Regions from separate parts of the Streptomyces sp. NPDC002698 genome, predicted to be linked through region 2. Evidence: riboswitches for the same ligand, from Rfam matches in the RefSeq annotation. Region 2 holds a riboswitch; the other holds the start of a gene.
What was found. A riboswitch is a leader RNA that binds a small molecule or an ion and turns the genes downstream of it on or off. The one in region 2 is predicted to bind S-adenosylmethionine.

Region 1 (3,177 bases), on a different contig from region 2:
ACTTCCCCAACTCTAGCGCGTTCAACCCAATAGAATTGCCCCCTCCGTTTGTCTCACGGAGGGGGCAATTCTGTGAACGCGCTGTGTTCGGCATTACCGAGGGTAACGATCAGCCTCCGGCGACGGCCGGAATGATCGAAACGCCGACACCGTCCGGAGTCGCCGTCTCCAGGCCCTGCTCGAAGCGGACGTCGTCGTCGTTGACGTACACGTTGACGAAGCGGCGCAGCTTGCCCTGGTCGTCCAGGACGCGCGCGGCGATGCCCGTGTGGTTCTTCTCCAGGTCACTGATGACCTCGGCGAGGGTCGTGCCCTCGGCCGTCACCTCGGCGGCGCCACCGGTGTAGGTGCGCAGGATGGTGGGGATGCGGACGTTGACGCTCATGATGCGAGGCCAGCCTCTCGGAAGGAGTCGAGGTTCGGGCGGATGGTCGCGGTCAGCCCGGTGTCCGAGGCCACCGCGTCCAGGGTCTTGAGGCCGTCGCCGGTGTTCAGCACGACCGTGGTGAGGGTCGGGTCGAGGAGACCGTTCTCGATCAGCTTGCGGGTGACGCCGACGGTCACGCCGCCTGCCGTCTCCGCGAAGATGCCCTCGGTGCGCGCGAGCAGCTTGATCGCGTCGACGATCTGCTCGTCGTTCACGTCCTCCACCGCGCCGCCGGTGCGCCGCGCGATGTCCAGCACGTACGGCCCGTCCGCCGGGTTGCCGATGGCGAGCGACTTGGCGATGGTGTCCGGCTTCTGCGGCCGTACGACGTCGTGGCCGGCCTTGTAGGCGACGGAGACCGGGGAGCAGCCCTCGGCCTGGGCGCCGAAGATCTTGTAGGGCCTGTCCTCGACGAGCCCGAGCTTGATCAGCTCTTGGAGTCCCTTGTCGATCTTCGTGAGCTGGGAGCCGGAGGCGATCGGCACCACGAGCTGGTCGGGGAGCCTCCAGCCGAGCTGCTCGCAGATCTCGTACGCCAGGGTCTTGGAGCCCTCGGCGTAGTAGGGCCGCAGGTTGACGTTGACGAAGCCCCAGCCCTCGCCGGCCGGGTCGCCGATCAGCTCGGAGCAGAAGCGGTTCACGTCGTCGTAGTTGCCCTGGATGCCGACGAGCTCGCCGCCGTAGACCGCGGCCATGACGACCTTGCCCTGCTCCAGGTCGTGCGGGATGAACACGCAGGAACGGAAGCCGGCGCGGGCCGCCGCGGCGCCCACGGCGCCGGCGAGGTTGCCCGTGGAGGAGCAGGAGAGGGTGGTGAAGCCGAAGACGCGGGCCGCTTCGATGGCCTGGGCGACGACGCGGTCCTTGAAGGAGTGCGTCGGGTTGCCCGAGTCGTCCTTGACGAAGAGCTTTCCGGCGTCGACACCGAGCTCACGGGCCAGGTTGTCGGCCTGCACGAGCTTGGTCCAGCCGGGGTTGATGTTGGGCTTGTCCGCCACGTCCGCGGGGACGGGCAGCAGCGGCGCGTAGCGCCAGATGTTCGCGGGTCCCGCTTCGATGCGCTTGCGGAGTTCTTCGGTCTCGTAGGCCGAGAAGTCGTAGGCGATCTCCAGCGGGCCGAAACACTCCTCGCAGGCGAAGACCGGGCCGAGCGGGACGCGGTGCCCGCATTCGCGGCAGGAGAGCGCCGCGGCCGGGCCGAGGTCCACCGCTTCGGCGGAGTTCGTGGTACTTGCAACTGTCTGCGCAGCCATGGAGGCGAGGCCCTTTCCTCATCTTCCTCACGACGCACTTCGCCGTGAGACGGATTTGGCACCTTCCCGAGCCGGGAGCCTCGCGACACGATCGGCATCGATCGGTACGAGACCGGCTGGAGGGTTGCCGGGGCTTCATCGGGCCGTATCCCTCTGCCCCTCTGGATGAGCGGTATTTGATTGTTGAACCGTTGAACGCGATACGTACCGACGATCCAGGACATGCGATGGTCATCCGCGTTGTTCAAGACTGTAACCGAAGGCCAGGACAGTTGAGATAGTCGTCCGAACCGCGAGACGACGGCAATCGATCTGCCGCTGGCCGCAGCGGGCACGCCGATGAGAGCGTGTGATCAGACAGTGAGGAGCCGCAGACCGTGCTGAAAGACGTCGAAAGCTGGCTGAGCACACGCTCCTGGTCCGTGACCGACCGCCCGCTCCACAAGATCATGGCCGCGAAGCGCATCACGGGATCGACGGTCAGTGTCGTGCTGCCCGCGCTCAACGAGGAGGAGACGGTCGGCGAGATCGTCGCGATCATCCGCCACGACCTGATGCAGCAGGTGCCCCTCGTCGACGAGATCGTCGTCGTCGACTCCGGCTCGACGGACCGCACCTCCGCGGTCGCCGCCGCCGCGGGCGCGAGGGTCGTGCACCGCGACGACATCCTCCCGCGGATCCCGGCCGTGCCCGGCAAGGGCGAGGTGCTGTGGCGGTCGCTCCTCGTCACGAGCGGGGACATCGTCTGTTTCATCGACGCGGACCTCAAGGAGTTCTCGTCCGACTTCGTCTCCGGGATCGTGGGCCCGCTGCTCACCGATCCCGGCGTCGACCTGGTCAAGGCCATGTACGACCGCCCGCTGGGCGGCGCCTCGGGACAGGGCGGCCGGGTCACCGAGCTGATGGCCCGCCCCCTGCTGAACATGCACTGGCCGCAGCTCGCGGGCTTCGTCCAGCCGCTCGGCGGCGAGTACGCGGCCCGCCGCTCGCTGCTCGAACAGCTCCCCTTCCCCGTCGGCTACGGCATCGAACTCGGCATGCTGGTCGACGCCCTGCACCTGGTCGGCCTGGACGCCCTCGCCCAGGTCGACGTCGGGGTGCGCAAGCACCGCCACCAGGACGGCCAGGCGCTCGGCCGCATGGCCGCCGCGATCTACCGCACCGCCCAGCTCCGGCTGGCCCGCGGTCACCTGATCCGCCCCGCCCTCACCCAGTTCGAGCGCGACCGCGACGGTTTCCGGCCGCGCACCTACTCCGTGGACACGGAGGAAAGGCCGCCGATGAGCGAAATCTCCGAGTACCAGACGCGCAGAGCCGCGTAGTCCGGCGCCGACGGCCGCCGATCGCATACGGCCGAAGGGCGCGTTTGAGCGTTTCGAGACGGGGCTAGGTTTCGAGGCATGGCTTCAACGCACGGTGCCCACAGGATTCTGGTCGCCTCCAACCGCGGCCCGGTCACCTACGAGGTACGGGAGGACGACTCGCTGCACGCCAGAC
Region 2 (3,177 bases):
GTGGACTTCCCGGAGCCGGACGGGCCGAGGACGACCGTCACCTCGCCGGGCCGCACCGTCAACTCCACACCGTCCAGAACCCGTTGGGCTCCGTACCACTTGTGCACATCGTGCACCTCGACCGCGGCCGGCTCGACCTGGAGCGCTCCGGCGCTCTCGGCGGCCGCCGCGGCGCCCGCCGCCGGGGCGGAGGAGGCCGACGCCGCTTCCGCCGCGTCGGCGGCCTGGGCCGTCCGAGTCCTCACTGTCGTCAGATGGGTCTCGCCGCTCATATCGCCGTCTCCCTCCGGAACCGGGCCCGCACGTCACGCAGAGCGTTCCGCGCCTTCTGCAACGGGGTCGGCGGCAGGGTGCGCAGCGCGCCCCGCGAGTAGTACCGCTCGACATAGAACTGGATGACGGACACGACGCTGGTGAGGATCAGGTACCAGGCGGTGGCCACGAGGAGCAGCGGCACGATGTCGCCGGGGTAGGTGCTGCCCATGCTCTGCACCGAGCCGAACAGGTCCAGCAGGGACACGTAGAAGACCAGCGAGGTGCCCTTGATCAGGCCGATCAGCTGGTTCACGTAGTTGGGGGTGATGGAGCGCAGTGCCTGCGGGAAGACGATCTTCGCGAACTGGTACCGCTTCGGCAGTCCCAGGGCGGAGGCCGCCTCGTGCTGGCCCTGGTCGACGGAGAGAACGCCGCCGCGTACCACTTCGGAGGCGTACGCCGCCTCGTTCAGGCTCAGTCCTACGACGGCGACGGCCATGTCGGTGGCCAGGCGGGACTCGTCGAAGGTGAAGAAGGCCGGCCCGAACGGAACGCCCACGCTCAACGTCTGGTACAGCGCGCTGAAGTTGTAGAGGAACAGCAGGACCACGATCAGCGGCACCGACCGGAACAGCCAGGTGTAGACCCAGCTCACCGCGCGCAGCACCGGGCTCCGGGAAAGTCTGGCCAGAGCCAGCACGATGCCGCCGAGCAATCCCAACACGGCGCTGTAGAGAGCCACTTCGAGGGTGATGAGCAGGCCGTCGAGAATGGTCGGGCGGAAGAACCAGTACTGGAACCGATCCCACTGGTAGAAGGGGTTGGTCACCAGGCCGTGGAGGATCTGGGCGGCCAGCACGAGCACGACGGCCGTGATGATCCAGCGGCCGGGACGCCGGAGCGGAAGGACCCGCTGGGCCGCCTGAGGCTTGGGCGCGGCGGGGAAGCCGGTACGGGGGATCGCCTCGGCGGGCGTCGCTGATCCCAAGGACACAGCGCTGCCGGGAGGTTGACTCATGGAGAGCTCCAGCGGATTCGGACACCCCGGACCACGGAGCGGCAGCGCCGGGCCGAGCGGGACGGCTCAGTACGCGGCGAGGCGCGGGCACACGTGGAAACGGGGGCTGGACGGGAAAGGACACATCGCGACAGCGGTGGTCGTCGAAGACTCGAAGAGCCGTCAGCCTGCGGTCGTCAAAGACCCGAAGAGGCGGTCAGCCTCGGCTGAGGGAGCGGCACACGCCCGTACAGAGGGCGCTGTTGACGCGCAGCAGGTCCACGGAGCGGTCGGCGCACAGCACATCGCGGCCGAGGCGCCGCCATGCGGCCGTCCCGTCAGCTGTGTGCATCGCCGTCACCATTTCCACTCCGGCCGAAAAGGCATCCCCTGGTGGGCCGCAGGTTAGGCCCGCCCCGAAAACAATGTCAATGCGGGTGACCACCAGGTGAGACCGCGCGTGCGGCCTTCTTGACGGCGCAACAGAGCGCACCGAGACTGGCATGGACGGTCACGATTGTCAGCGCCCACGGTGCGGGTCCGCCCGCTCCGTCGGTCATCGGCCCCGGCCCGCTGACAGGCAACCCTTCCACCGCGACGGGGTGCCCCGGGTGACGACCGGGTCCCGCCGGCGCGGCGGGGCAAGTGCGGTCTCGCGTCTCGCGAGCCCCGGAGTCGGGACCGGTGGGAATGCCAAGGAACGGCTTGACGAGGCGCCTGCACATCGATCTGTTGCGTGTCTCCAGCGCTTACTGATCCGCTGCCGGTCCGTGCGATCCGGACCGGTGCGACCAGCGCAGTCAATCCGCATTCGGCCGCCGGTGCCCACAAAGCGGCGGCGGCTTCCTTCTTCCCCCAGGGAGAGTCATGCCCGAGACAGTTTCGCGCACGTCCAGCACTGCCGACGCACGCCCCTGTGAGCAGATTTCGTTCCCCTCGGCCCTTCGCCTCCAGCCGGCGGCGACACCGTCCGCCCTCCCCCACCGCGTCGACAGCCGCATCGGTGCCGGTCTCGCCGGCGGCTTCTACCCGGCTCCACACCGCTACGAGCTGTACCTGTCGCGGAGTTGTCCGTTCTCGCTGCGGATCGCCATCACCCTCGAACTGCTCGGCCTGCGGGACTCGGTCGCCACCACACTCCTGGCGGACCCCGCGCGGACACCCGACGCCTTCGCCTCACTGCGCCGCGCGTACGAGGCCACCGAGTACCACTTCGACGGACCGCTCACCGCCCCCGCCCTGTGCGACCGGTGGAGCGGACGCATCGTCAGCAACCACCCGCCCGCCATCCTGCGCGATCTGGCCGGACTGTTCTCCGGTCACGCCACGACGAGCCCCTCCGCGATCTGCCCGCCGTCCCTCGCCGCCGACATCGAAGCCCTCCGCGATCTGCTCGACCGCGATGTCACCCCGTCCGCCCCGGCCTCGGAACTCGCGGCCGCCCTGGAACTGCTGGACTGTCAACTCGCCGCGAGCGCCTACGTGTTGGGCGACTCCCTCACGGCGGCGGACGTGGACGTATGGACGGCTCTCACCGGGCTGGGCCCCTGCGACGCCCTCCGCTCGCATCCCCGGCTCCTGGACTACGTACGCCGTCTCGGCGATCACCCCGCCTTCCGGCACGGTAGTGATGTGGTGCCCCTGGCGGCGGCGGACGTCTGACGCTCCCGCCGGAACCGGGCGTGCCGGGCAGGCCGACGGCCTCGCCCGGACGGCGGCCGCCGGGCCGGAAACACCGGCCCGGGCGGCCGCGCGGATCACTCGCGCGGAACCAGCAGAATGCTCACGCCCCTCAGGGTGGAGGCCCAGTGCCGGCCCTGCCCCAGGACCTCGCGCCCCGGCCCCAGAATCTGCTCCTGGAGGAGCAGCGCCGACTCGCGGAGTTCCTCCCACGGCTCCGGTACCTCGAAGGCACGCCGGGACCG

Region 1: it holds a riboswitch for S-adenosylmethionine, as region 2 does, so the genes downstream of both, thrC (threonine synthase) here and ACFYW9_RS22480 (putative leader peptide) in region 2, are expected to answer to the same signal.

The regions. Positions count from the first base shown of each region.
Region 1 covers NZ_JBIAQM010000005.1:257,498-260,674, forward strand. The annotation lists gene ACFYW9_RS10215 (MoaD/ThiS family protein) at 110-385, opposite strand; gene thrC (threonine synthase) at 382-1,680, opposite strand; SAM riboswitch class I at 1,696-1,852, opposite strand; gene ACFYW9_RS10225 (glucosyl-3-phosphoglycerate synthase) at 2,058-3,002, shown strand; gene ACFYW9_RS10230 (trehalose-6-phosphate synthase) at 3,081-3,177, shown strand, end outside.
Region 2 covers NZ_JBIAQM010000015.1:199,960-203,136, forward strand. The annotation lists gene ACFYW9_RS22465 (amino acid ABC transporter ATP-binding protein) at 1-272, opposite strand, end outside; gene ACFYW9_RS22470 (amino acid ABC transporter permease) at 269-1,273, opposite strand; gene ACFYW9_RS22475 (hypothetical protein) at 1,470-1,604, opposite strand; SAM riboswitch class IV at 1,762-1,906, shown strand; gene ACFYW9_RS22480 (putative leader peptide) at 1,943-2,008, shown strand; gene ACFYW9_RS22485 (glutathione S-transferase C-terminal domain-containing protein) at 2,120-2,914, shown strand; gene ACFYW9_RS22490 (hypothetical protein) at 3,010-3,177, opposite strand, start outside.